DNA from 4 places in the Acidovorax sp. NN32 genome. Region 1 is predicted to be linked to each of the others. Evidence: predicted binding sites of a transcription regulator. Region 1 holds the regulator's gene; each other region holds the start of a gene.
The links. The regulator FNR, encoded in region 1, switches genes on or off when oxygen is low (the NO sensors DNR and NnrR bind a similar motif). The targets are predictions, from matches to a motif close to TTGATNNNNATCAA.
Positions count from the first base shown of each region.

Region 2: clpB (ATP-dependent chaperone ClpB) is a predicted target of FNR. The motif match lies at 3,720-3,733, and genes of this name have one in related genera.
Region 3: cyoA (ubiquinol oxidase subunit II) is a predicted target of FNR. The motif match lies at 2,303-2,316, and genes of this name have one in related genera.
Region 4: ACT89O_RS15860 (type IV pili methyl-accepting chemotaxis transducer N-terminal domain-containing protein) is a predicted target of FNR. The motif match lies at 5,189-5,202, and genes of this name have one in related genera.

Region 1 is NZ_CP199679.1:2,057,352-2,064,592, forward strand. It holds gene ccoP (cytochrome-c oxidase, cbb3-type subunit III) at 1-388, shown strand, start outside; gene ccoG (cytochrome c oxidase accessory protein CcoG) at 475-1,920, shown strand; gene ACT89O_RS09530 (FixH family protein) at 1,994-2,275, shown strand; gene ACT89O_RS09535 (hypothetical protein) at 2,327-2,620, shown strand; gene fnr (fumarate/nitrate reduction transcriptional regulator Fnr) at 2,689-3,411, opposite strand; gene hemN (oxygen-independent coproporphyrinogen III oxidase) at 3,599-4,981, shown strand; gene ACT89O_RS09550 (sulfite exporter TauE/SafE family protein) at 4,987-5,745, shown strand; gene ACT89O_RS09555 (hypothetical protein) at 5,824-5,955, opposite strand; gene ACT89O_RS09560 (HD-GYP domain-containing protein) at 5,966-7,241, shown strand, end outside.
Region 2 is NZ_CP199679.1:3,834,765-3,842,005, reverse strand. It holds gene ACT89O_RS17680 (IPTL-CTERM sorting domain-containing protein) at 1-2,952, shown strand, start outside; gene ACT89O_RS17675 (collagen-like protein) at 3,322-3,585, shown strand; gene clpB (ATP-dependent chaperone ClpB) at 3,808-6,414, shown strand; gene ACT89O_RS17665 (hypothetical protein) at 6,481-6,837, shown strand; gene ACT89O_RS17660 (coniferyl aldehyde dehydrogenase) at 6,968-7,241, shown strand, end outside.
Region 3 is NZ_CP199679.1:1,824,618-1,831,858, reverse strand. It holds gene tolA (cell envelope integrity protein TolA) at 1-788, shown strand, start outside; gene ACT89O_RS08380 (MFS transporter) at 907-2,247, opposite strand; gene cyoA (ubiquinol oxidase subunit II) at 2,496-3,551, shown strand; gene cyoB (cytochrome o ubiquinol oxidase subunit I) at 3,617-5,620, shown strand; gene cyoC (cytochrome o ubiquinol oxidase subunit III) at 5,613-6,248, shown strand; gene cyoD (cytochrome o ubiquinol oxidase subunit IV) at 6,251-6,679, shown strand; gene ACT89O_RS08355 (SURF1 family protein) at 6,679-7,241, shown strand, end outside.
Region 4 is NZ_CP199679.1:3,423,741-3,430,981, reverse strand. It holds gene ACT89O_RS15895 (efflux RND transporter permease subunit) at 1-350, shown strand, start outside; gene ACT89O_RS15890 (thioredoxin family protein) at 436-768, opposite strand; gene moeA (molybdopterin molybdotransferase MoeA) at 933-2,291, opposite strand; gene ACT89O_RS15880 (N-acetyltransferase family protein) at 2,311-2,856, opposite strand; gene mobA (molybdenum cofactor guanylyltransferase MobA) at 2,872-3,516, opposite strand; gene ACT89O_RS15870 (DUF6713 family protein) at 3,547-3,930, opposite strand; gene moaA (GTP 3',8-cyclase MoaA) at 3,997-5,133, opposite strand; gene ACT89O_RS15860 (type IV pili methyl-accepting chemotaxis transducer N-terminal domain-containing protein) at 5,303-6,154, shown strand; gene ACT89O_RS15855 (hypothetical protein) at 6,183-6,863, opposite strand; gene ACT89O_RS15850 (bactofilin family protein) at 6,860-7,241, opposite strand, start outside.

The DNA of each region.
Region 1 (7,241 bases):
CATCGAGAAGGGCCGTATCGGCAACATGCCTCCCATGGCTGCCGCAGTGGGCTCCCCCGAAGATGTGCGCAATCTTTCGCACTATGTGTTGAGTCTTTCGGGCAGCCCGCATGACTCGCTGCGTGCTTCGTTGGGCAAGTCCAAGTTCACGGCGTGTGCAGCCTGCCACGGAATGGACGGCAAGGGTAATCAGGCACTGGGTGCACCCAACCTGACCGACGACATCTGGCTGCATGGCTGGGGTGAGGCGGCCATCACTGCCATGGTCAACAACGGCAAGGTCAACCAGATGCCCGCACAGGCGGACAAGCTGACAGAAGCGCAGATCGGTGTGCTGTCGGCCTATGTCTGGGGCTTGTCGAACGGCACCCAGGCCGCTGCACGCTGAGCCTTGGCCACTTGGAGCAGTGCCCAGGCACTGCTCCAGGGGGCAGCGCAAACTGAGAACCACGAAGCAAACGGACCGATACCATCATGAACCCACCCAGCGAGCCTGCTCGCAAGGTCATCCCGATAGCGCCGGTTGCGTCCGATGCCTCATCACAGGGCGAGATTGTTTCCCTGTACGAAGCGCAAAAGAAGATCTACCCGCGTTCCATCAGTGGCCTGTTCGCGCGTTGGCGCTGGGGGATGGTGTTTCTCACGCAGATCGTTTTCTACGGGCTGCCCTGGTTTGAATGGGGGCAGCGCCAGATGGTGCTGTTTGATCTGGGGGCTCGGCGGTTCTACATCTTCGGCCTGGTTCTGTACCCCCAGGATTTCATTTACCTTACGGGCCTGCTCATCATCTCGGCGTTGTCGCTGTTCCTGTTTACGGCAGTGGCGGGGCGGCTTTGGTGTGGATTTGCGTGCCCGCAAACGGTCTACACCGAAATGTTCATGTGGATCGAGCACAAGATCGAAGGCGATCGCAGTGCGCGGCTTCGGCTGGACAATGGGCCCTGGACCTTCGAGAAGGTTCGCAAGAAGTTTTTCAAGCAGGTCATCTGGATTGCCGTGGCGTTGTGGACGGGGTTCACGTTCGTGGGCTATTTCGTGCCCATCCGCGAACTCGGGGCAGAGCTGCTGGCGGTGCAGGGTGGCTGGCAGATTTTCTGGGTACTGTTCTATGGCTTTGCCACCTATGGCAATGCCGGCTATATGCGCGAACAGGTGTGCAAATACATGTGTCCCTATGCGCGCTTTCAGAGCGCCATGTTTGACAAGGACACGCTGATCGTTACCTACGACCCAGAACGCGGTGAGCAGCGTGGGCCGCGCAAGAAGAACATCGACTACAAGGCCCAGGGGTTGGGCGATTGCATTGACTGCTCGCTGTGTGTGCAGGTGTGCCCCGTGGGCATCGACATTCGCAAGGGCTTGCAGTACGAATGCATCGGCTGCGGCCTGTGCGTGGACGCCTGCAATACCGTGATGGACAAGATGCAGTATCCGCGCGGGCTCATCCGGTTTTCTACGCAGAACGGCGTGGCCAAACGGTGGAGTCAGTCGCAGATCCTGCGCCGCGTGCTGCGGCCGCGTGTGCTGATATACAGCGCGGTCCTGGTGGCCCTGTGCGTAGGCATGATGGCCAGCCTTGTCACACGCACGCCCTTGAAGGTGGATGTGGTGCGTGATCGGGCGGCGCTGTCGCGCATCGTGGCGGGTGGAAAGCTGGAGAACATCTACCGCCTGCAGATCATGAACGCCACTGAAGGCCCCCAGCGCTATCGCATCAGTGTGCGTGGCCTTGAAGGGCTGGAAGTCGCTTCTGATGCCGAGGTGGACATCGGTGCGGCGGAGTCCCGGTGGGTGGCCGTCCGTTTGCAGATACCCTATGGATCAGCCCCTTCAGGATCACATGCCGTGCAGTTCGATGTCCAGGCTTTGAGCGCGGACGCCCATGTGAGCGAGAAATCCGTGTTTCTGGTGCCGCGATAACGCAGCGCGCGCCCGGGTGCAAGACCTTCGCGGGTCTTGCTTTGAGCAAGATAATTTTTGAGGAGTAAGCACCATGCCATCCAGTTCCGCCCTCGGCACTGCCCCTTCTGCCGCTGCACCCTGGTGGAGGTTTGGCCATGTGTGGCTGATCATCGCCGGTCCCGTGATCGTGATCATTGCAGGGTTTGTGACCCTGTGGCTCGCGATATCGCGCCCCGACCCTGTAGTCGCGGAAGATTATTACCGCCAGGGCATCGAGATCAACAAGACACTGGCCACCCCAGAAAAAAGCCTGTTGCCAGCCATGAAGGGCCGCAACCACGCTGCCACCCCGGTCCAGGACCAGCCGCGCTGAACCCACCTGGCCGGGCGGCATGCCTGCACGGCCTTACCAGGAGACAAACCAATGTGGATGCAACGCGTGATGTGGATTGCCTGGCCGGCCTTTTTGATGGCCGGTGTGATGGAAATGCTGGTTTTTGCGATGGTGGATCCGCAAGACCTGCACTGGTTTGGGCAGCCGTTGGCATTGTCACGGCAGGGCGTGTACACGCTTGCCTTTTTTGCGTTCTGGATGATCACGATGGCATCCAGCGCGTTGACCACGCTGCTGGCGATGTCACCGTTTGAACTTAACCGTTGCCCGGTTCCCGAAGGCGAACGTCCCGATGACTGCCGCAAGACATCATCGTGCCCTTGAGCGGTAGTGCCACCTATTGGCTAAGGTCAATGTGGTAAGGACTGCCAGGATGGCAGACCACAGCAGGTTCAGTGGCAGGCTTGCTGGTTGTTCACGATGCGCTTGAGGGCCTCGGTCTCCAGGATGCGCACATGGCGCTGCTTGACCTCGACAATGCCTTCTTCCACAAACTTGGAGAAGGTGCGGCTCACGGTTTCGAGCTTGAGGCCCAGGTAGCTACCGATCTCTTCGCGGGTCATGCGCAGCACGAGCTCGGACTGCGAGAACCCCCGGGCGTGCAGGCGCTGAACCAGGTTGAGCAGGAACGCAGCCAGGCGCTCCTCAGCGCGCATGCTGCCCAAGAGCAGCATCACGCCATGCTCGCGGACAATCTCGCGGCTCATGATCTTGTGCACATGGTGCTGCAAGGCGGTGACTTCGCGGGACAGCTCTTCGATGCGGTCAAACGGCATGACGCAGACTTCCGCGTCTTCCAGGGCCACCGCATCGCAGGTGTGGTGGTCATTCACGATGCCATCAAGGCCGATGATCTCGCCTGCCATCTGAAAACCCGTGACCTGGTCACGCCCGTCTTCGGTGGCTACACATGTTTTGAAGAAGCCGGTTCGAATGGCATAGAGCGAGGTGAAGGATTCGCCGTTGCGGAAAAGGGTTCCACCGCGTTTGATCTTGCGGCGAACGGCAACGACCTCGTCAATGCGTTGCAGCTGTTCCTCGCTCAGCCCCACCGGCATGCACAGCTCGCGCAGGTTGCAGTTGGAGCAGGCGACTTTGATGGTGAGCGGGTTCATAGGCACAGAGGCTGGGTAAGGTTTGAGCATATCGCCCCATATGCCTAACAGGCTGGGCCTTTGGTTGCGGGTGGGCGACTGATGTGCATCAAATTGTCGCTGTTCGTCCCGGCCCATCACTTGATGCAGGTCAAGGACATGGAGTGCAGCTTACGGCACAGTCGAAGTGTACGCAAGGAATTTGCCCATGACCGCTGTTTCGCCCGAGCTGCTGCGCCGTTTCGACGTGCCAGGGCCCCGTTATACCTCTTACCCAACAGCTGACCGTTTCGTCGAGGCCTTTGGGCAGGACGACTACGCGCTTGCCTTGGAGCAGCGCAGGCTGGGCTCCATGACGAAGGCCTTGCCGCTGTCTTTGTACGTGCACATCCCCTTTTGCGAGTCCCTTTGTTACTACTGCGCCTGCAACAAGATCATCACCAAACACCATGATCGGGCAGAGGTGTATTTGCGGTATTTGAGCCGCGAGATTGACTTGCACACAGCACACTGCGGCACGGGGCAGGTGGTGAGTCAGCTTCACCTGGGTGGTGGCACGCCCACTTTTCTATCGGACGAGGGCTTGCGGGAGCTGATGGGCATGCTCAAACGCAGCTTTTCGTTGGCGCCGGGCGGGGAGTATTCGATTGAGGTGGACCCTCGCACCGTCAATGCGGACCGCCTTGCAGTGCTGGCGGAACTGGGGTTCAACCGACTGAGCTTTGGGGTGCAGGATTTCGATCCCGAGGTTCAAAAGGCCGTTCACCGCATACAGCCTGCCGAGCAGGTGTTTTCGCTGGTGGAGTCCGCACGTTCGCTGGGTTTTGAATCCATCAATGTGGATTTGATCTACGGCCTGCCTCGGCAGACGCCAGAGTCGTTTGACCGCACGCTGGCCCAGGTTACGCAGCTGCGGCCTGACCGTATCGCGTTGTACGCGTATGCCCATCTGCCAGAACGTTTCAAGCCTCAGCGCCGTATTGTTTCGGCCGAGTTGCCAGCGGCTGCAGGCAAGGTGTCGATGCTCTCCCGTTCGCTGGACGCCTTCATGGATGCTGGGTACGTGTATGTGGGCATGGACCACTTTGCATTGCCTGAGGATGCATTGGCAGTCGCCAAGCGCCAGGGGCGTCTGCACCGCAACTTCCAGGGCTACAGTACGCAACCTGATTGCGACCTGATCGGCCTGGGGGTGTCTGCGATTGGCCGGGTCGGAGCCACCTACAGCCAAAATGCCAAGACCCTGGATGAGTATTACGATTTTCTGAATCAGGGGCGCCTGCCCGTCGTTCGTGGGTTGGCCCTGACGCGCGACGATCTTGTGCGCCGCGCCGTCATCATGGCCTTGATGTGCCAAGGCGAGCTGTTGTTTGAGCCCATGGAGCAAGCGTGGTTGATCGACTTTCGCCACTACTTCTCTGCGGAGCTGGCGCAACTGGAAACCATGGCCGAGCAGGGGCTTGTGGTGGTGCGGCCCGATGGGGTCGAGGTCACTGCCATGGGCTGGTTCTTTGTGCGTGGCATTGCCATGGTCTTTGACCGTTACCTGCAGGCTGACCGCAACCGCGCCCGTTTTTCGCGCATCATCTGATCCTCATGATTGCTACGGTCGCCTCAACCGCCTTGCTGATGGGGCTCGTTGGCGGGTCCCATTGTTTGGTCATGTGTTCTGCGCCTTGTGGGGCATTGATCGGGCAGGGCGGTGTGGGCATGGCGTCCACAGCCGGTGGCGATGCGCAGCCACAGGCAACTCCCCCGACGGTGCAGACAGTGCAGTGGGTGCCCCGTGGCGGTGTCATTCGGCGCGCCGTCGCTTTTCATGCTGGCCGCTTGGCCGGGTACGCTGTGGCGGGTGGCTTGGCTGCATGGGCCATGGACAGCCTGGCATGGTTGACCCAGCAAACCGTGGCACTTCGCCCTGCGTGGACCCTGATGCATGTTGCGGTGATGGCGTGGGGTTTGATGATGGTGATCCAGGCGCGCCAGCCCCTGTGGGTAGAGCAGGCGGGCCGTACCGTATGGGCGCGTGTGCGGCCTCTGGTCAGTGCACCAGGCGGGGTTCTGGTTGCTGGTGGGCTTTGGGCCTTGATGCCCTGTGGCCTGCTCTATTCCGCGCTGCTCGTGGCTGCGCTGAGCGGAGGGCCTCTGGAAGGGGCGCTCAGCATGGCGCTTTTTGGCCTGGGCAGTGGTGTGTGGCTGGTGGGTGGGCCCTTGGTGTGGATTCGGCTGAAAGCAGGGGTCAATGCGAAACGTGCGGACTGGGGAACGCGCATCGCAGGAGGTTTGCTGTGCGCAGTGGCCAGCTGGGCACTCTGGATGGACCTGATCTACAAACCGTCGTTGTGGTGCCGCTAGCCAGCAGTTCCCCGATTCGCAAGCTGCGGTGCGACGGGGTTCGGGAGGCCTCGTAAATCCATGTCTATACAAGGGTGATCAACGCTTGCCCTTGGTGAGAAAGGCAAGTGTTGCCGTGCCGCTGCGGCGCAGGCGCACTCCTTCGACAAGACCCTCGATCTGGCGATAATCTGTGTAACTATTGGTGGCATTGACGTCGCCATGTTTCACACGCCTTGAAGTGAACTCCTCCATCCTCATCGACATCAGCCAACTGCGTGTCGGCATGTACATCCAGCTCGACGTGGGTTGGTTGCACCATCCGTTCCCGGTGAGCAGCTTTCGTGTGGCGGCAGCGGAGCAGATTGCCACCTTGCGTGAGCTGGGGCTCACCGAGGTGCGGTACTTTCCCAAAAAGAGCGATCCAGAACTGAGGGAACTCGTGCCTGCAGCCTGGAGCGTGCCGGAAATGAAGGCATCGTCTTCGAGTGCTCCTGAGGCTGCGACAGCTACTGCCACGGTGGACCCAGAGGCGCAGCGCAGGCGTGAATTGCTGGAGGCCCAGAACCGGACGCTGGCGGCCTGCAATCAGCGGTTTGGGGAGGCCACGCGGCAATACCAGGCGCTGGAGCGTGTCGTCTCGGAGCACCCCGACCAGGCCCGGACCAAAGGCGAAACGCTGGTGTCAGGTTGCGTGGCCGAACTCCTGGAAAACGGTGATTCTGTCATCCGGCTGTTGTCGGAAGGTGTGGGCGAGCGCAATGCCCTGCACCCGATCAACGTGATGGTGATCTCTTTGCTGCTGGGCCGTGCGTTGGGCATGAAAAGCGCCGAGCTGCACGACCTTGGCATTGCCGCGCTCATTCATGATCTGGGTAAGCTCAAGCTGCCGCCGAATCTCAGGCAACCTACGCCCTCCATGATTCCGATGGAGCGTACGCGTTACGAGACCCATGTGGCTGAGTCCGTGACACTGGCCACGCGCATGGGGCTGCCCGAACCTGTGATTACCGCCGTTGCTCGGCACCATGAGATGGCCGATGGCAGTGGGTTTCCACTGCGGTTGTCGGGGTCCGATCTGGGGCGCGCGAGCCAGGTGCTCGCCCTCGTCAATCGCTACGATCGCATGTGCAATCCCGCCAATGGAGTGGATGCGCTCACACCCCACGAGGCTTTGTCGGTCATCTTTGCACAGCTCAAGGCGCGCTTCGATTCCGTGGTGCTCGGGGCGTTCATCCGCATGATGGGGGTGTACCCGCCGGGCTCCATCGTCCAGCTGGTGAACGACCGCTATGCGATTGTTGCCTCGGTCAACTCTTCGCGCCCGCTGCGGCCCAAGGTCATCGTCCATGACTCCCGGGTGCCCAAGGATGAGGCTCCCATCCTGGACCTGGAAACTGTGCCCGAGCTGGGTATCCGGCGCAGCCTCAAGCCTGCGCAACTGCCGCGCGATGCGCTGGACTACCTCTCTCCGCGGCAGCGTATCTGTTACTTTTTCGAGCGTGCGGTCAGCCCCG
Region 2 (7,241 bases), 1.8 Mb from region 1:
GGCTCTGCTCCCTATGGCGTGGCGGCGGCGGATTTCAATGGCGACGGGCATCTGGATGTTGCCGTGACCAGCTTCAACAACGGAACCGCCACGATTCACCTGGGGGATGGCAGCGGTGGTTTGTCTGCTCCGGTCACTTTTGGTGCGGGGCTCAATCCGCGCGATCTGACAGTGGCGGATTTCGACGGTGACGGGCGGCTCGACCTGGCCATTGCCGTCTTTTCCGGGGCGCAAAAAGGCGTCTCCGTCTTGTGGGGTGATGGTGACGGGCGGTTTGACGGTCGCCCCCGCACTGACATCGGTTTGGGTGTTGCAGGGCGCCATGTTGTTTCGGGCGACTGGAACGAGGACGGTCATGTGGACATTGTTGCGGGGTCGGGCGACGGTGTGTTTTTGCTGCTGGGCAATGGCGCGGGCGGTTTTGCGGCGGCCCAGCGCGTGACCGGTGACGAGTACGTCCCGTTTGTGGCCGCAGGGGATGCCAATGGCGACGGCCACCTGGACATCCTGGCACTTGTGCAGAACACCTCCGCCAGCCCTGTCCTCCTGCTCGGAGATGGGCAGGGTGGCTTTTCGCGCAGAGGGGTGGGCCCTGCCTTTGGGCGCTTCAGCGGCGGGCAGATCGTGGACGCCACGGGCGATGGCCGGGCCGACGTGGTGCTGTCCCGCTTTAGCGGCACGGTGGTGGTTGTGCCGGGCCTTGCCGGCGGCGGATTCAGTGCCCAGGGGCTGGAATACCCGGTGGGCGAATCTGCCAGCCCCCCGGCAGTGGCGGATTTCAGTGGCGACGGGCATCCAGACATCGTCGTATTGGACGACCAACGTGGCTACCTGGCCAACCTGCGGGGAGACGGCGCGGGCCGATTCGCTGCAGCACGTGCCTACGGAATCCCAGAGCGTTACACCCAGGCGATAGCCGTCGCCGATTTTGATGAAGACGGGCGCGCCGACGTCGCCGTGACGCACCGTGACGATGATGCTGTCTGGATCATGCGTGGCAATGGTGCTGGTGGATTTGAATTCAGCACCCGGCTTGATGCCGGTGCGGGCGCGGGATCCGTGGCTGCTGGCGATCTCAATGGGGACGGGCATGCGGACCTGGCCGTGGTGAACGAGGTTGACAAGACGATCATGGTCTTCCTCGGCAATGGCCGGGGCACCTTCACGGTGGCCGGGCAGCGGTCCTTCATTGGCCTGGCCCCGCGGTCAGTGGTGATTGGCAATTTCCGGGGGGCTGGCTACCCCGCGTACGCGGCCGTGTGGGCGCCAGAGACGGCAGGTGTTTACGAAGGCATCCAGTGGGTCGGCGTGAGCCCGCAGGGCTCCATCGAAATGTTGGATGTGGCGTCGTGGGATGACGTGAAGGGGTTTGCCCCGCTGGATGTCGACCAGGACGGCCGTGCCGACATCGTGGCCGCAACGTCCGTGGGCACCGTGGGCACCTCGCTGTCCTCAGCCTCGTATCCGGGCGATCCCGTCTATGTGCCGGCGGGCGTAGGCGCCCTGAGCGCGATTGCCGGTTGGAGCCAGACGGGCCGGGCAGGGGTGTTTGCCTCCGCAGGAGTGCAGATTGCCTCGTTGGCTGCCGCGCCCGGGCAGGCGCTGAGCATGGTCGGCACCTACGGCGCGGGAATCTCTGCCAGCGTTCTTGCCGCCTCTGACTTTGATGGCGATGGCGGGCCCGATCTGGTGGCCGCTGACGCAGCTTCGGGCGAGCTTGCCATCGTGCGTGGTCAGGGCGCCCCGGGTGGGCTGGGTGCGCCGCTCCTGCGGTTTGTGGGCGGCACGCCCGAGCAGATGGTGGTTGCCGACTTCAACAGGGACGGCCTGTTGGACATTGCCATCGCCAATGGTCTGGGGGGCATCACCGTGCTGGTGAATGCCTCGCCATCCCCCAATGCCGCGCTCGCGTCGCTGGCGTTGTCGCAGGGGGCGCTCAGCCCGGCATTTGCCGGTGGCGTGACGGCGTATACCGCCACGGTGCCCCATGGGGTGGCCCAGCTGTCGCTGACACCGGTGGCGGCGCAGGCCGGGGCGTCCATCACGGTCAACGGTGTGGTGGTGACCAGCGGAATGGCGACTGCGCCGCTGCCGCTTGCGGTCGGTGCCAATGTCATCCAGGTGGACGTGGTGGCTGAGAACGGCGTGGCCCGGCGCACCTACACCGTCACCGTGGAACGGAGTCAACCCGCCCTGCACACGGTCACCGCCACAGCGGGAGCGGGCGGCAGCATCAATCCGGCTGGGGCCGTCAACGTGGCCGAAGGCCAAACGGGCGCCTTCACCGTCACGCCCGCTGCGGGCTACCGCATTGCGGCCGTCACGGGCTGCGGCGGCACGCTGGCGGGCAGCACCTACACCACGGCAGCGGTGACGGCCGCTTGCACTGTGCAGGCGCGTTTTGAAACCCTGCCCACACCCACGAACACCGGGTCGGGGCCGGTCAACGTGGGCGTGGTGGATGGCAGCGCGGGTTGCCAGCTGGACCTGGCGGGCACCGGCCCGGTGGCGGCACCGGCGCCGTACCCCGGCGCCACTTTGCCGCACGGGGCGTTCCGCCTGCGGCTCATCAACTGCCAGCCGGGTGAGACGGTGCGTGTGGCGGTGACCTTTCCAGACCTCACGGGCTTCACGGTGAAGAAGTACGGCCCCACACCCGACAGCCCCTTGTCCAGCCGTTACTACGACCCCGTGAACCTGCAGATCAGCGGCAACACCGTGACCTACGACGTGACGGACGGTGGCTGGGGCGACAACAGCTTTGGCGCGCAGGACGGCACCATCAACGACCCGGTGGTCCCCGTGCTGCTGGCGCCCAGCCCGGCGGCCATCCCCACCCTGTCGACCTGGGGCCTGGGTGGGCTGGCCGCGCTGCTGGGGTTGCTGGCGTTGCGGAGCGGCCGACGCACGTCTGCGCGGTTTGTTGGAGCGGTGGCTCAAACAAGATTTTGAAAGAAATTGGCCGCTAGCGCTTATTGGTAAAGCGATGGCAGCTATAAATTTTGTAGTGATTGTGAATGGGGCGGATGGAAGGTTTCATCTGCACCAGGAGTTCGTCGGCTCACTGGGTTGCGGTGAGGCATCGCCAGGAACCACAAGCAGTCGTCGGGCCGTCCTACAAGGCGGCAGGGGGGGCATCGATAAATTAGCGCTACCGCTGGCAGTGACTGTTGAACGCCACAGTTGCAGCCAGAAAGAAACTCTCCGCACAGTTTCATCTTCGCGTGCGCTTCATCTCCTACAAGGCTTCCCATGAAAAAATCCCTGCTGCTCGCTGCACTTATCGTTACTTTTGGTCTTGCCGCTTGCGAGAAAACGGTTGTGACCCCTCCCGCTACTGCCCCCGTGGTTGTGGTCCCGGGCCCGGCAGGCCCTGCTGGCGCCACGGGCGCAACCGGCTCGACCGGTGCCACGGTGGCCGTTCCAGGCCCTGCGGGCGAAACGGGTGCCACTGGCGCTACGGGTTCTTCGGGTGCTCCCGGTTATGACGGTGCCAAGGGTTCCACTGGTGCTACCGGTGCCACGGGCGATACGGGAGCCGATGGCAAAAAGGGCGATACCGTGATCGTCGTTCCCGCCAAGTAATTTCTCGCGGACCCTGAAAAAAGCGCAGGCGGTATTCCGCCTGCGCTTTTTTGCTTTGCGGGCTCAGCGCAGGCGATCTGAGCCGGCGGTGATCAAATGAATCGGTTCAAGGCATCAGGGCGCCTGGGCGAAGATTGATCTGGCGCAAGGCCTGCGCTGGGGCGTCGTCTTGAAATTCCAGAAGATTTGCCCCAAGTGCAGCGCAATTCGGAGGACATCCACATGCGTCTCGACAAATTCACCACCAAGTTCCAGGAAGCCCTGAGCGATGCACAGAGCATTGCGCTGGGCAACGACCACGCCTACATCGAGCCCGTGCACATGCTCGTGGCCATGCTCAAGCAGGACGACGGACCCAAGGCGCTGCTGCAGCGTGCGGGCGCCAACGTGCCCGGCCTGCTGGCAGCGGCGGAAGCCGCCGTCAAGCGTTTGCCCCAGGTACAGGGCAATGACCAGGTGCAGGGCGGCCCCGAGCTGGGCCGCGTGCTGCAAGCGACGGAGAAAGAGGCCATCAAGCGCGGCGACCAGTTCATTGCCAGCGAGCTGTTTTTGCTGGCCGTGATCGACAGCAAGGGCGAAGCCGCCAAGATCGCCAAGGACAACGGCCTCACGCGCAAGAGCCTGGAGGCTGCGATTGAGGCCGTGCGCGGCGGCCAGAAGATGGACAGCGCCGAGGCCGAAGGCCAGCGCGGCGCCCTGGCCAAATACTGTTTGGACCTGACCGAGCGAGCCCGTATGGGCAAGCTCGACCCTGTGATCGGGCGCGACGATGAAATCCGCCGCGCCATCCAGGTGCTGCAGCGCCGCACCAAGAACAACCCCGTGCTCATCGGCGAGCCCGGCGTGGGCAAGACCGCCATCGTTGAAGGCCTGGCCCAGCGCATTGTGGCGGGCGAGGTGCCCGAGAGCCTCAAGGGCAAGCGCGTGCTGTCGCTCGACATGGCTGCGTTGCTCGCAGGCGCCAAGTTCCGCGGCGAGTTTGAAGAGCGCCTCAAAAGCGTGCTGAACGAGCTGGCCAAGGACGAAGGCCAGACCATCGTCTTCATCGACGAGTTGCACACCATGGTGGGCGCGGGCAAGGGCGAAGGCGCGATGGATGCGGGCAACATGCTCAAGCCCGCCCTGGCGCGCGGCGAGCTGCATTGCGTGGGCGCGACCACGCTGGACGAGTACCGCAAATACATCGAAAAGGACGCTGCGCTGGAGCGCCGCTTCCAGAAGATCCTGGTGGGCGAGCCCACGGTGGAAGCCACCATCGCCATCCTGCGCGGCCTGCAGGAAAAGTACGAAGTGCACCATGGCGTGGACATCACCGACCCGGCGATCGTGGCCGCGGCCGAGCTGAGCCACCGCTACATCACCGACCGCTTTCTGCCCGACAAGGCGATCGACCTGATCGACGAGGCCGCGTCCAAGATCAAGATCGAGATGGACTCCAAGCCCGAGGTGATGGACAAGCTCGACCGCCGCCTGATCCAGCTGCAGATCGAACGCGAAGCCGTGCGCCGCGAGAAGGATGAGTCCTCGCAAAAACGCTTTGCGCTCATTGAGGAAGAGATCACCAAGCTGCAAAAGGAAATCGCCGATTACGACGAAATCTGGCAGTCCGAAAAAGCCCAGGCGCAGGGCAGCGCGCATGTGCGCGAGGCCATCGACAAGCTCAAATTCCAGATCGAAGAATTCACCCGCAAGGGCGACTTCAACAAGGTGGCCGAGCTGCAGTACGGCAAGCTGCCCGAGCTGGAAAAGCAGCTGAAGGAAGCGCAGGCGCAAGAGGCGGGCAAGGACGGCGCCCCTGCCGCGCGCCGCCTGCTCCGCACACAAGTCGGTGCCGAAGAAATCGCCGAGGTGGTGAGCCGCGCCACGGGCATTCCCGTGGCCAAGATGATGCAAGGCGAAAAGGACAAGCTCTTGCAGATGGAGACCAAGCTGCACGAGCGCGTGGTGGGCCAGCAAGAGGCGATTGCTGCGGTGGCCAACGCCATCCGCCGCTCGCGCTCGGGCCTGTCCGATCCCAACCGGCCCACGGGCTCGTTCCTGTTCCTCGGCCCCACGGGCGTGGGCAAGACCGAGCTGTGCAAGGCGCTGGCGGGCTTTTTGTTCGACAGCGAAGACCACCTGATCCGCATCGACATGAGCGAGTTCATGGAGAAGCACTCCGTGGCCCGCCTGATCGGTGCACCGCCCGGCTATGTGGGCTATGAAGAGGGCGGCTACCTGACCGAGGCCGTGCGCCGCAAGCCCTACAGCGTGCTGCTGCTCGACGAGGTGGAGAAAGCGCACCCCGACGTGTTCAACGTGCTGCTGCAGGTGCTGGACGATGGCCGTCTGACGGACGGTCAGGGCCGCACGGTGGACTTCAAGAACACGGTGATTGTGATGACGAGCAACATCGGCTCGCACCTGATCCAGGCCATGGTGGGGCAGGACTCTGACGACATCAAGGAAGCGGTGTGGGGCGAGCTCAAGAACCACTTCCGGCCCGAGTTTTTGAACCGCATCGACGAGACCGTGGTGTTCCACGCGCTCGATGCGCAGCACATCGCCTCCATCGCCAAGATCCAGCTGCAACTGCTGCAAACCCGGCTGGCGAAGATGGATTTGGAGTTGCAGGTGTCCGATGCTGCCTTGGCAGAATTGGCCAAGGTGGGGTTCGACCCGGTGTTTGGTGCGCGGCCGCTCAAGCGGGCGATCCAGCAGCGCATTGAGAACCCGCTGTCCAAGCTGCTCTTGGAGGGACAGTTCCCTCCCAAGAGCGTGATCGCTGTGAGCGTGAACCCGGTGCTGGAACCGGGGGTGTTCCAGTTCAGCGCCGCGCCGCAGGGTTGATCGGGACCAGGGGAGAAGGGGGTAACCCCTTTTCCCCTCTTCCCAGATGTGAAGGAGAGGTGACGTTTGAATGATTTTGTTGCGGGCGTTGTGCGCCTTTTGCTGCGGGTAGTGGTCGTCGCCATGGGCTTGGTGCTGTTTGCCAGCCTGCTGGTGGCGGTGATGGTGCTCGCGCTGGTCTGGGCGTTGCGCGCGGGCTGGGCTCGCCTGACTGGCCGCCCCGTGACCCCGTGGGTCATGCGCATGGACCCGCGCACGGGCTTCAGCACGGTGTTTCGCTCTACCGAGCGCTGGTCCGCAGGCCGCCGTGGCGCCGCGCCAGCGGCGCCTGACGCCAGCGAAGAGACCGCAGCATCGCGCCGAGGTGGCATCCTGCCTGGCGCCGCTGAGGTCACCGACGTCGAGGCGCGCGAAGTGCGCTGAAGGGGGCGCTCCTGACCGGGCGCTGCCCCGTACCATGCCCCATCCAGCGCGGAGCCACAGGGAGCCTGCACCGGTGTCGCCTCTGCTTTTTTCGTGACGCGCCTGTCGGGGTGTCTTCTATGATCCAACCATGACACCCGCCGATATCCACGCCCATTTCGATCTTCAACGCCAGGCCAGCCGCGCGCATGTGGATGTGCCGCTGCTGGTGCGCCGCGAGCGGCTGCTGCGCATCTCCAAGATGCTCAATGAGCATGGCCCGGTGCTGGCAGCGGCCGTGCAGGCCGACTTTGGCATGCGGTCTCCGCGCCTGACCGAAGTGGCCGACTTCTTTGTGCTGCGCACCCTGCTGTCGCACACGCTGAGCCACCTGGCCAGGTGGATGAAGCCCCGCAAGGTTCGCA
Region 3 (7,241 bases), 230 kb from region 1:
AGCAGGCCGCACCACGCGCCGTGGAGCCCCCGCCGCCACCACCCGCTCCCCCGGAAGTGCGTCCGCCCGCTCCGCCACCACCACCGCCCCCCCGCGCCGTGGAGCCGCCCGACACGCGCGAGGCGGACATCGCCATCGAACGCGAAAAAAAGCGCCTGGAGCAGGAGAAGAAGGCGCGCGAGCAGCAGCTGGAACGTGAAAAGCGCGAACGTGAGCGCAAGGAAGACGAACGCCGCGACCGCCTGGAGCAGGAAAAGAAGGAACGCCTGCAAAAGGAAAAGGAAAAAGAAAAGGAACAGCGCGAAAAGCAGCTGGCTGAGCAGAAGAAGGCCGAGCAGGACAAGCAAAAGAAGCTGGCCGAAGACAAGCGCAAGGCGGACGAAGCCGCCAAGCGCAAGGCCGACGCGGAGGCCAAACAGCTGGCAGAACAGCGGGAAGCCAACCTGCGCCGCCTCCAGGGCCTGGCGGGGGCCACGGGCGGCGAGAACGCCACAGGCACAGCCCAGCGCAGCGCTGGTCCGTCGGGCAGCTATGGCGGCAAGGTTGCAGCCAAGGTCAAGCCCAACATCGTGTACCCCGACGCGATCTCAGGCAACCCGCGCGCCGAGGTGGAAGTCCGCCTTTCGCCCGATGGCACCATCGTGGGCAAACGCCTGGTGCAGTCCAGCGGCAACAAGGCCTGGGATGACGCAGTGCTCCGCGCCCTGGACAAGACCGAGACCCTGCCGCGCGATGTGGATGGCCGCGTGCCGCCTTCACTGACCATTGGCTTCAGACCACAGGACTGAGCCTTCACAAAAAAAAGCGCCCGGTAGTACCGGGCGCTTTTTTTTAGAGCATTTTTAGCCTCTAGCGCTTTGTAGAAAAGCGCAAACAGCTATACAAACAATAGCAAATCTCTGCCCCTTACCGGTCCCGGCGCTCCATGCGCCGATTCAGGTTCAGCGCGCCCAGCGTGCAGGCCACGCCCGACAGCAAATACACCGTGACCGCCAGCAGCCCGAACTGGGCCGACAGGTACAAGGCCACCAGCGGTGCAAACGCGGCGCCAATGATCCAGGCAAGGTCGGCCGAGAGAGCGGCGCCCGTGTAGCGGTATTGGGGCGAAAAATTGGCCGTGACCGTGCCCGACGCCTGGCCATACGACAAGCCCAGCAGCACAAAACCCAGTAGAAGGAACATGGTGCTGCCCACCTCGCCCGAGTTGAGCAGAACGGGGGCCATGAAGCTGAACACACCGATCAACACCGCCATGCCGCCCAGCAGCTTGCGGCGGCCCAGGTGGTCCGACAGCCAGCCAGACACCATGATGGCCCCAGCTGCCAGGAAGGCGCCTACGATCTGCACGCCCAGAATCTGGGTCACCGGCTGGTCCGAATACAGCGTGATCCAAGACAGCGGGAACACCGTGACCAAGTGGAACAGCGCAAAGCTCGCCAGCGCGGCAAAAGCACCCAGTACCACATTGCTGCCTTCGTCACGTATCACACGGCTCACAGGCACGGGCTGCAGTTCACGCTCTTGCAGCAGCTCGGCGTATGACTGCCCCACCACCAGGCGCAGGCGGGCAAACAGGGCCACCACGTTCACGGCAAAGGCCACGAAGAAGGGATAACGCCAGCCCCAGGCCAGAAATTCCTGCACGCTGAGGCTGCTGTACAGATAGGCAAACAGACCCGCCGCCAGCACAAACCCGACAGGCGCGCCCAATTGCCCGATCATGGCAAACCAGCCCCGCCGTTCCTTGGGCGCCGACATGGCCAGCAGCGACGGCAGGCCGTCCCAAGAACCGCCGAGCGCCAGACCCTGGCCAATGCGCAGGATCAGCAGCGCCACCACGGCAGTCAGGCCCGCGTCCTTGTAGCCCGGCAAGAACGCCATCCCCACCGTGCACACGCCCAGCAAGAATAGTGCAATGGTCAGCTTGGTGCCCCGGCCCCAGCGCCGCTGGATGGCCATGGAAATGGCCGTGCCCACCGGGCGCACGACAAAAGCGACCGCCAGCAGCGCAAACGCCATCAGCGTGCCATCCAGGCGCGAGAGGAATGGAAAGAGGAAGGACGGGAAGACGAGAACGCAGGCGATCCCGAAAACGAAGAAGTCGAAATACTCGGACGAGCGTCCGATGATCACGCCCACAGCAATTTCGCTGGGGGTCACGTCTTCATGCGTATCAGCCCGCGAGAGAGAGGCGGGGCTTTCTTCAAAGCCGGCCGCAGGGTAAGTGGCAGAGGCGGGGCTGCTCATGAACAGGGCTCCTTGTCGTTGTTTGGATAAGACATTCTGTGTTCTACACGCAAGTTTGATCTGGGACAAGTGCGGTTTCACTATGCCGTGTGCAGGACAACACCGCAGGGACCGGAAATGCACCAAAGTGGGGCGCATTACTTTGACCTTGGACAAAATGTCCAATGTACAAAAAAGCTAGGGCTATTACATTCGACGGCACTTCGTTATCCGCGTTTACCCTTAAACGCCTTGGTTGCGCCTGTCACATGTCCAAACTACCTTTACCTCGCGTGCCTGTCTGGCTCGCCGCCATGGCCGCCCTGGGCAGCCTGGCTGGCTGCAGCAAGGCGGTCGTCCTCAACCCCGCCGGCGACATCGCGGCCCAGCAAGGCCACATGGTCATCCAGGCCACGCTGCTGATGCTGATCATCATCGTTCCGGTGATTGCCCTCACCCTGTGGTTTGCCTGGAAGTACCGCCAGAACAACACTGCCAACACCGAGGCCGACTACGACCCCGACTGGCACCACTCCACCACGCTGGAGCTGGTGATCTGGACCGTGCCGCTCTTGATCGTCATCGCCCTCGGCGCCCTGACCTGGATCGGCACCCACAAGCTCGACCCCTACCGCCCGCTGGACCGCATCTCGGCCAGCAAACCGCTGGACGCCCAATCCACCCCCATGGAAGTGCAGGTGGTGGCCATGGACTGGAAGTGGCTGTTCTTCTACCCTGAGCTGGGCATTGCCACCGTGAATGAACTGGCTGCGCCGGTGGACCGCCCCATCCTGTTCAAGCTCACGGCCACGTCCACGATGAACGCGTTTTACGTGCCCGACCTCGCCGGCATGATCTACGCGATGCCCGGCATGCAGACCGAGCTGAACGCCGTGATCAACCAACCGGGCGTGTACAAGGGCATGTCCTCGCACTACAGCGGCGCTGGCTTCTCTGGCATGACGTTCAAGTTCCATGGCCTGAGCGAGAGCGACTTCGCGCAGTGGGTGGCCAAGACCAAGTCCGAAGGCAAGCCACTTACACGCCAGGCCTACATGGACCTGGCCAAGCCCAGCGAGCGCGACCCCGTGCAGCGCTTTGCCAGCGTGGAAGAAGGCCTGTATGACAAGGTACTGAACCGCTGTGTCGAAGACGGCAAGATGTGCATGCACCACATGATGGCCATCGACGAGAACGGCGGTGACGCCTATGTGCGCGCCGTGGGCCTGAATCTGCCGCAGGACGTATGCACCTCGCAGAACGCCGCCCAGGTGGTGGCCAGCCTGGAAGCCCGCCACGCACCGCGCGCCAACTCCGCCCAATGACCCGCCCTTGATTTGCCATGTCGGCGCCCGTGCCAAGCGGGTGTTGGCATCTTCCAAAGACCTTTATGTCCTCCGCACCTGATACCGCATCCCATTGGGCCTTGGGCCGAATCACCTGGGATTCCATACCGATGGCGCACGAGCCCATCGTGCTCTGGACCTTTGTCGCCACCGTGCTGGGTGGCCTGGCCGTGATGGCCGCCATCACCAAATTCCGCCTGTGGGGCACGCTGTGGCGCGACTGGATCTGCAGCATCGACCACAAGCGCATCGGCATCATGTACATGATCCTCGGCCTCGTGATGCTGCTGCGCGGCTTTGCCGACGCCGTGATGATGCGCCTGCAGCAGGCCATGGCCTTTGGCGACAACATGGGCTACCTGCCGCCGCACCACTATGACCAGATCTTCACCGCCCACGGCGTGATCATGATCTTCTTCGTGGCGATGCCGCTGGTCACGGGCCTCATGAACTACCTCGTGCCGCTGCAGATCGGCGCGCGCGACGTGTCGTTCCCGTTCCTCAACAACTTCAGCTTCTGGATGACCACGGCAGGCGCGATCCTGGTGATGGTGTCGCTGTTTCTGGGCGAGTTCTCCACATCCGGCTGGCTGGCACTGTCCAACCTGGGGGCACAGGACCCCGGCGTGGGGCTCGACTACTACATCTGGGCCCTGCAGATTGCGGGGGTGGGCACCACGCTCTCGGGCATCAACCTGATCGTCACCATCATCAAGATGCGCGCACCCGGCATGAACCTGATGCGCATGCCCGTCTTCACCTGGACTGCCCTGTGCACCAACGCGCTGATCGTGGCCTCGTTCCCGGTGCTGACGGCAGCGCTCGTGCTGATGTCGCTGGACCGCTATGTCGGCACCAACTTCTTCACGAACGACCTGGGCGGCAACGCCATGCTGTACGTGAACCTGATCTGGATCTGGGGACACCCCGAGGTCTACATCCTGATCCTGCCGTGCTTTGGCATCTTCTCTGAAGTGGTGGCCACGTTCTGCAAGAAGCGGCTGTTCGGCTACACCTCCATGGTCTACGCCACGGTGGTGATCACCATCCTGTCGTACCTGGTGTGGCTGCACCACTTCTTCACCATGGGCTCCGGTGCGAGCGTGAATACCTTCTTTGGCATCACCACGATGATCATCTCGATCCCCACGGGCGCGAAGATCTTCAACTGGCTGTTCACCATGTACAAGGGCCGCATCCGCTTCGAGCTGCCCATGATGTGGACCGTGGCCTTCATGGTGACCTTTGCCATTGGCGGCATGACCGGCGTGCTGCTGGCCGTGCCCCCGGCCGACTTCGTGCTGCACAACAGCCTGTTCCTGATCGCCCACTTCCACAACGTGATCATCGGTGGTGTGCTGTTCGGGCTGTTCGCCGGCATCAACTACTGGTATCCCAAGGCCTTTGGCTACAAGCTCGACCGCACCTGGGGCGTGCGCTCCTTCTGGCTGTGGGTGGTGGGCTTCTGGGTGGCGTTCGGCCCGCTGTATGTGCTGGGCCTGATGGGTGTCACGCGCCGTGCCAACCATTTTGAAGACCCGTCGCTGCAGATCTGGTTCGTGATCGCCGCCATCGGCGCCGCAATGATTGCTGCGGGCATCGCCTGCTTCCTGATCCAGATCGTGGTGAGCTACCTCAAGCGCGACCAGCTGCGCGACCACACGGGCGACCCGTGGGATGCGCGCACGCTCGAATGGGCCACCTCGTCGCCCCCGCCCGACTACAACTTTGCCTTCACCCCTGTCGTGCATGAAATCGATGCGTGGTGGGACATGAAGAAGCATGGATACAAGCGCCCGCTCGGCGGCTTTGCGCCCATCCACATGCCTGCCAACACCGGCTCGGGCGCGGTCATCTCGGCCTTGTCGCTGGTCTTTGGCTTCGCGCTGATCTGGCACATGTGGCTGCTCGCGGGCGTGTCGTTTGCCGCGCTGCTGCTGGCTTCGATCATCCACACGTTCAACTACAAGCGTGACTTCTACATCCCGGCGTCCCAAGTCGCCGCCACCGAAGAAGCCCGCACACTCCAACTGGCACGCCATGTCTGAACTCCGCCTTAACGCTGGCGCCGCCGCAGGCGCCCTGGCCCCGCGCGACTACCACCTTGCGCACGAGCCCCATCCCGAAAACGGCACCGCACTGGGCTTCTGGCTCTACCTGATGAGCGACTGCCTCATCTTTGCCGCCCTGTTTGCCACCTATGGCGTGCTGGGCCGCAGCTATGCGGCCGGCCCCACCGGTGCGCAGCTGTTTGACCTGACGCTGGTGGCCATCAACACGGCCTTCCTGCTGCTGTCGTCCATCACCTTCGGTTTTGCCATGCTGCGCAAGCAGCAAAAGGATGTGAAAGGCACGCTGCTGTGGCTGGCCGTCACCGGCTTCTTCGGCCTGTGCTTCCTGGGCCTCGAACTCTATGAGTTTGCCCACCTGATCCACCAGGGTGCCACGCCCCAGCGCAGCGCCTTCCTGTCGGCCTTCTTCACGCTGGTGGGCACCCACGGCCTGCACGTGACCTTTGGTCTGATCTGGCTGGTGGTGCTGATGGTGCAGATCGGCAAACACGGCCTGATCCCTGCCAACACCCGCCGCCTGATGTGCCTGTCGATGTTCTGGCACTTTCTGGACGTGGTCTGGATTGGCGTCTTCACCTTTGTGTACCTGATGGGAGTGCTGTAACTATGAGCGCACAACACACAACACACGCACACGGCGCGCATGACCAGGGCGGCCACGACCACCACGGCGACGCGGAACCGCACAGCAGCCTGCGCGACTACACGATCGGCTTCGTGCTCTCGGTCATCCTCACGGCCATTCCCTTCTGGCTCGTCATGGCCAAGGTCATCGCCGACCGCAACACCGCCGTGCTGGTACTGGGCGGCTTCGCCGTGATCCAGATCCTGGTGCACATGGTGTATTTCCTGCACATGAACGGCAAGGTTGAAGGCGGCTGGACCATGTTGTCCACCATCTTCACGGTGGTGTTCGTAGCCATTGCCATTGCGGGCACGCTGTGGGTCATGTTCCACATGAACGCGAACATGATGCCCGAGCACCCCACCCCCACGCCCGCAACGCATGAGGCGCCGGGCCACTCGACGCCCTGATGCCGTCCCATCCCACAGCCCCGGCCCCCCAGGCCTGGCGGCTTCGCCAGGCGGTGCTCGCAGTGGTGGGCATCGCCTTGTTTTTGGGCTTTATCGCGCTGGGTACCTGGCAGGTGCAGCGCCGCGCCTGGAAGCTCGCGCTGATCGAGCGCGTCGATCAACGCGTGCACGCTGCTCCTGTACCCCTGCCCTCCCGCCCAGAGTGGCCCCAGGTGAGTGCAGCCAGCCACGAATACCTGCCTGTCACCGCGCAGGGCCGGTGGCTGGCCGAGAAAACCGTGCTTACCCAGGCCCTGACCGAGCTGGGCTCGGGCTTCTGGGTGATGACGCCCTTGCAGCTGGCCGATGGCTCGCAGGTGCTGGTGAATCGGGGTTTTGTGCCGCAGGAGCAGCGCGCCCAATGGCTGGCAACGCCTATGCCCGCCTCTACCCCCCCTACATCCACCACCGCGACTGTCCAGGGCCTGCTGCGCATGAGCGAGCCTGACGGTGGTTTTCTGCGCACCAATGCCCCGGCTGAGCAGCGCTGGTACTCGCGCGACATTGCGGCCATCGGCCATTG
Region 4 (7,241 bases), 1.4 Mb from region 1:
TCTTGATCGTGGAGTTCACCAACCAGCTGCGTGAGCAGGGCATGGAGATGGTGGATGCGCTCGTCAAGGCCTCGGCCCAGCGCCTGCGCCCCATCCTGATGACCACCGGCGCCATGGTGCTTGGAGCCATCCCGCTCGCGCTGGCTTCAGGCGCGGGCGCCGAGACGCGCACGCAGATCGGCTGGGTGATTGTGGGGGGCATGTCGCTGGGCACGCTGCTCACGATCTTTGTGGTGCCCACCATGTACACCCTGTTTGCACGCAAGGCAGTGCCGGGGGCGAACACGGCCGTGGCTGCCGAGGAGCCTGAGCATCCGCTGCACCCGCCGCATGATTACGTGGCCAAGTAGCCATGCGGAGCCCCAACGGCGGAGCGTTGCGACCCAATAAGAAGCCCCGATGGGGCTTCTTCCTATTCGGAGTCGGACGCGTGCCTCATGCAGGTGCCGAGACGGTGTTTACGGCGTCCAGAACGTCTTGCTGCCCCTGCGGCCGCACCAGGCGAGCGACCTCCTTGCCGTCCTTCAAGAACACCAGCGTGGGCCACAGCTTGACGCCGAACGTGCGACCCAGGCGCTGGCCGGGGCCATCTTCCACCTTGATGTGCGCTACGTCTGCGCGGTCCTTCAGCGCTTGTTCGATCAGTGGCTGCGCGCGCTGGCAGTGGCCGCACCAGGGGGTGCCAAATTCCACAACGGCGGCGCCTGTCAGGCGGTCCACCTCGTCACGGGATGGGGGTTGCGCAAGGTGCTGGGCGGTGTAGGGCATAGGCGCAAGATTTCCAAACGGGTGCAAATGAAAAAAGCCATTGTGCTGTGCTCCGCCCGCGCGGGGTGCCACGGGCGCGGCTCCTGTGAGAGATGCTTAGCAAGGGCCGCCCCGCAGTGAAGGCGTCGGTCCCCCTGGGGGACGGTGCAAAGCGACTCAGGGGGTCAAATAACGCCGTCAAACACCATCACATCCACCGCATCGCCCACGGCCACGTTGCCCTGGCCGTGGTGCAGCACGATGAGTCCGTTGGCCTGCACCATCGAGCGGAGCACACCCGAGCCCTGGTTGCCCGTAGTGCGCACCTGCAGCGTGCCGTCGGCTGCGGTGGTCACGGTGCCGCGCTGGTATTCGGTGCGGCCAGGCTTCTTGCGCATGGCTTCGGTGCTGATGGCGCGCAGCAGCGGCGGGGCGGATTGTGTGCTGCCCATCATGCGCAGCAGAGCGGGGCGCACAAAGGCCAGGAAGGTCACCATCACGGCCACGGGGTTGCCGGGCAGGCCGAACAGTACCGCGCCGCTGTGGGGTTGGTTGGTATCATTTTGATAGCTGTTAGCGATTGATGGGTAAGCGCTGGAGGCCAATTCGGCTTGATTTTCTGTGGTGGCAATGCGCCCCACCGCCATAGGGCGGCCCGGCCGCATGGCAATGCGCCAGAAGGCCACGTCGCCCAGCTTCTTCATCATGGTGCGTGTGTGGTCGGCCTCGCCCACGCTCACGCCGCCGCTGGTGATGATGGCGTCCGCGCGCTGCGCCGCGTTGCGAAATGCGGCCTCCAACAATTCCGGCTCGTCGCGGACCACGCCCAGGTCGATCACCTCCACGCCCAGCCGCGTGAGCAGGCCGAACACGGTGTAGCGGTTGCTGTCGTACACGGCGCCTTCGCGGGGTGGCTCGCCGAGGCTTAGGATCTCGTCGCCGGTCGAGAAATACGCCACGCGCAGGCGGCGGTATACCGTGACGGTGGGCAGGCCCAGGCTGGCGACCAGGCCCAGCGCAGCAGGCGCCAGCAGCGTGCCCTTGGCCAGCGCCACGCTACCCTCCATCAGGTCTTCGCCCTTGAAGCGGCGGTTGTCGCCGGTCTTGAGCACATCGGCCGCGATGGTTATGTGGCCGTCAGCTGCGGCGGCTGTGGTGAACTCCTGCGGCACCACGGTATCGAGGCCCGTGGGCATGATGGCGCCGGTCATGATCTTGACGCACTCGCCCGCCGCCACGGTGCCCACCCTGGCCTTGCCCGCCAGCGCCGTGCCCACCACGCGCAGCGTGAGAGGCTGGCCTGCGACCAGTTGGGCGCCCGCAAACGCATAGCCGTCCATGGCCGAGTTGTCGTGGGGCGGCACGCTGACGGGGGAGATCACGTCCTGCGCCAGCACGCGTCCCAGGGCGCTGAAGAGGGGCAAGTCTTCGGTGGCGATCACGGGCTCGACCAGCCGTTCCAGAAACGTGTTCACATCGGCAGCGCTCAGGGCCTGCGGGTCGTAGCCTTGCAGTTCGGCGGCAATCTGGGCAATGGTTTTCATGGGTCTCAGTAACTTTCAATCAGTCGTGCAGCACGCGCACCATGTGCAGCTTGTCAAAGCCCACGCCGTCCACCACGATGGCGTGGGGCAGAAGGCCCCAGGCGCGGAACCCGGCCTGCTCGTACAGGCGCACGACATGCGTGTTGGAGGCCGTGACCGTCAGCACCAGCTGGGTCAGTCCGGGCACGCCGCTGGCGGCCTCTACACAGGCGGCTACCAGCTGCTGGCCGATGCCTTGGCGCTGGGCTTGTGGCGCAACCATCATGCCTACCAGCGTGGCGAGGTGCCGCTGCTTGGTGCGTTGCTCGCGCTCACAGCCCAGGCAGCCGACCAGCTGGCCTGCGGCATCGAAGGCGCCGAGGAAGAACTGACCCGACTCCGGCGCGCCAAAACGCGCCACGTACTCGCTGGCATCGCGGCCCACCGAGGATTCGTAGTCGGACGTGAATGCATCCGGCGCGGTGCGCAAAGCCTCGTCGCGAAGGGCTTTGTAGGCCACAGCGTCCGATGCGACCAACGGGCGGATCAACACTGCACGGGCGGCCGCAGGCGTGTGCGCGTTCATCGCAGCGGTGCGTGATCAGGCCTGCGGTGCGCTCGCGCTTTCCAGCGCGTGCAGCTCAGCCAGGGTGTTGGCGTTGAAAAAGGCCTTGGGGTCGTCGCCGGGCTGGTCAAACGGCACTATGGCGCAGCGGTGCTGTGCCGTCCATGCGTCAATCTTGCGGCCACCGGCCTGGGTGAAAGCGACCAGGCTTTCGAGCAGGTCCACGCGCAGCAGGCAGAACACCGGCTGGGTGCGCACGGTGGTGCGGCCCGTGCCATCGTCCTCGGGCGCTGCGGCCATGGCGATGTCGGCGTCCTGGGCGTCAGCCGCCGCCGCCAGGCGCTGGGCCAGGTCCAGGGGGAACAGCGGGGTGTCGCAGGGCACTGTCAGCAGCCAGGGCGTTTCGCAACGCTCCAGTCCTGTCAAAAAACCCGCTAGCGGCCCGGCATAGTCGCTCAGCACGTCGGGCCACACCGGTGCGCCGAAGGCTTCGTAGGCGGCCAGATTGCGATTGGCGTTGACCATGGTGGCGCCGGTCTGCATCTGTAGTCGCATCAGGGTGTGCAGGGCCAGGGGCAGGCCCCGAAAGTTCTGCAGGCCTTTGTCGACCCCGCCCATGCGGGAGCCGCGGCCGCCGGCAAGGACGATGCCGGTAATGTCTTGGGTGTCAATCTTTGTCATGGTGCGCGCGATGGAGCGTGAAATAGAGGGCTACCGCAGCGGCCGGGTACGCAGCGCGGTCAACTGCAGGCAGGAAAGGACAGCCGTGCCGACCAGCAGGCCCAGGGACACAGGTTGTACAAAGGCCTCGTGTCCCAGGGCAAAAAACAGCCCGTGGATCACCACGGTCAAGGCACCGAGGCAAGGCATGAGTTTGTAGAACATCAGGGCTGCTGAACCCTCGCCACGGGCCACTTGCGACTGCGCGTACAGCACCAGCGCAATGATGGGCAGGTTCAGCAGCAAGTTGACCTGGTTGCCGCCGGGGATGTGAAACAGCTCCCACTCGTGCCAGTACGCGGCGTCGATCTGGTGGGTGACCAGAACGGCGGCGTTGGCCAGAAACAGTGCGCGGTGTTTGGGTTGAAGGGACATGGGTGGCTGTAAGGACAACGCGAGGACCGAAGCCACCGATGGTGCCCTAAAAAGTCGGCACTTTGCTTACCCGCCGATGTAGCTCATTTCCACACGCCGCACCCCTGGCGTGTTGTCTGCCGGCAGGGTGCTGCGCAGCTCGGAGTAGCGGTCAGCGCGCTGCTGCCAGATGGGCGCGATGGCCGAGGCAATCGCCTCGTCGCTGGCGCCGCCGCGCAGCAGGGTTCGCAGGTCGTAGCCCTCGGAGGCAAACAGGCACAGGTAGAGCTTGCCTTCGGTAGACAGGCGCGCGCGGTTGCAGTCGTGGCAAAACGCCTGGGTCACGCTGCTGATCACGCCCACCTCGCCCAGGGCGGGGTCATATTGGCCTGCGGCATTGGCGTAGCCCCAGCGCTCGGCGGTTTCGCCGGGGCTGCTCGGGTCGAGCTGCACCAGCGGCAGCTCGGCGCGCAGGCGTTTGATCAGCTCGGCCGAGGGCAGCACTTCGTCCATGCGCCAGCCGTTGGTGGCGCCCACGTCCATGTATTCGATGAAACGCAGTGTGGTGCCCGTGCCCCGGAAGTGGCGGGCCATGGGCAAAATTTCGTGGTCGTTGGTGCCGCGCTTGACCACCATGTTGACCTTGATGTGCGACAGCCCGGCGGCGTGCGCCGCTTCGATGCCCGCCAGCACGTCGGCCACCGGAAAGTCCACATCGTTCATGCGGCGAAACACGGCGTCGTCCAGGCCGTCGAGGCTCACGGTCACGCGGTTCAGGCCCGCGTCTTTCAGCGCTTTGGCCTTGCGCGCCAGCAGCGATCCGTTGGTGGTCAGCGTGAGGTCGGGCGCCAGCCCGTCCACCGTGCGCAGCTGGGCCAGTTGCGCCACCAGCGCTTCCAGGTTCTTGCGCAGCAGGGGCTCGCCACCGGTCAGGCGGATCTTGCGCACGCCATGCGCCAGGAAGAGCTTTGCCAGCCGCGTGATCTCTTCAAAGCTCAGCAGCGCGCCATGGGGCAGGTAGGGGTAGTCCTTGTCGAACACTTCCTTGGGCATGCAGTAGTTGCAGCGGAAGTTGCAGCGGTCCGTCACGCTGATGCGCAGGTCACGCAGCGGGCGGCCCCGGGTGTCGGTGAGCAGGCCGGTGGGGGCCACGGGGTGTGTGGGCACCCGCGCCGCCAGAGCGGCGATGCGTTGGTCCACCAGAGGAATCACACGTTCGGCCATGGCGTGATTTTGCCGCAAGGGGGCCTGCAGAGGGGGCAAGCCCCTGCGCGCGGAGTTGATCGCGGTCAAGTTTTGCCCAGGCGCTGGTATGGCCCGCCTTTGACATGGCGCAGGGCGTTCTGTTTGCTGCGTTGCAACAATCTGCCCATTCGATTTCAAGGGGATTCCCATGTTGACGCGAGAATTTTCTGTCGATGCCGTGCCATGCCAGCGCCGTGTGGCCCTTCAGCGGGTGGCGGCGGGTGTTCTGCTGCCCACCTGGGCAACTTGGGCGACAGGAGCCCAGGCGCAGATGGGGTTGTCGGGGGCCATCAACTATGCGGGCTGGTTTCGCGCACTGTCGCAGCGCATGGCCAAGGCCTATTGCCAGCAGTACCTGCAGGTGCTGCCTGCTGCGGCGGTGGATGTGATGGGGCTGGCGCGAAAGATGGTGCAGACGGGCAGCGGCGAACTGGCCCGAGGCATGCAGTCGGGCCAGTGGCCTGCAGAAGTCGGGCGGCAGCTGGCAGAAGTGCAAAAGCAGTTTTCCCTGCTCAACCAGATGACTTCGGCGCCCGCCACGACCACGGCCCTGGTAGCGGCGGCATCGGAACAGGCCGATCGAACGCTGCTCATTGCGCAGGCCGTGACCGAGGCCATCGAAAAAATGGCACAGGCCCCCAGTGCCCGCCTGGTGAACCTGGCGGGCCGCCAGCGCATGCTGTCGCAGCGCCTGGCCAAGAACTACTTTTTGAGTGCTGCCAAGGTGGATTCCAAGGTGGTGCAGGCGCAGCTGGCGTCCGATGCGGCGGACTTCCGCCAGGCCTTGCAGACATTGAAGGCGGCGCCCGTGTCCACATCGTCCATCCGCAACGAGCTGGAGCTGGCCGATTCGCAGTGGCTGTTTTTTGAATCCGCGCTGCGCCGCGCGGCCGATGACGCGGGGCTGAACGCCGTGGCCACCACCAGCGAACGCCTGCTGGGGGTGATGGACAAGCTCACCGGCCTGTACGACGCTGCCCTGCGCGAGGTGCTGGGCTGAGAGGCGGGGAACGGCCGGGGTCACCCGATCAGCCGCCCCAGCCCGCATGCTGCATGAAGTCCGCCAGGCGGCAATCGCGCCCCACCAGCACCAGCCGCGTGTCCAGCGCGTTGAAAAACCCTGGGGGTGGTGGAAGCGGCAGCTGCTGGACGCGTTTGTGGGTGTCGATGCGCGCCGCTGCCAGTTCGTAGTCGCGTGCCAGGGCCATCCACAGGCCATGGGCACCTGCAGATTGGCGTGCGCCCGTCATGAGGCTGCGGCCCGAGTCCAGCCACCATCGGTAGATGGCTGATGCAATGCCCATGCGGCGGTAGCCGTCCACCACCTTGGTGTGGGGCGCGCGCAGGTGGCGGTCGGTGTGGCGGTTCACCTCGACCAGCCGGTTGAACACGGTGTAGGCCACGATGCGTTTGCGCTGTGGGTCGATGGCATACACAAAGTATTCGCCGTCGGCCTCGCGCTGGCGAAACACCAGCCCATGCAGATGCAAGGGCAACGGCTGCATCGCATCGCGCGTGCGGTGGTTGGTGCGGATGCGGTCGTACAGCGCCTCGAACTCGCGCTGGATGTCGCGGCCCGACAGATCCACGTCGATGCGCAGTTCGGTCAGCCGCTGGGCCCACCGGCCCAGCAAGCCCTTGCCGGGCCACGTGTTGGCGAAGACGGTGGCGTCGCGTGGGTCGCACAGGCTGCAGGCGATGGCCATCATGGCGTGTGCCCCTGGCCATCGGTCCAGCAGCCGCTCAGCAGGCGTGCAGGCTGTTCGCGGGCGCACACCTGGGCGCTGTGGGGCCAGTCGGGCAGCGGCACCACCAAGCCTGCGTATACGCCGTAGGCCTCACCCGCCGCAATGGTTTCGCCCGCCCACAGGCTCTCGCCCGCACGGATGGCCCCTCCGGCGTGAATGTGCCCACCGGCCCGCACACCCCAGCCCGCTTGCAGGTGGCCCTTGCAGTCCACGTCGCCCGTTACCCACACGCCCCGGGCAGCCTGCACGGCAGCATCGGTTTGCAAGTGGCCACCCACCTTGATGCCGCCGTCGCAACCCAGGTCGCCTACCACCCGCAGATCCTGGGTCACCCGGCAG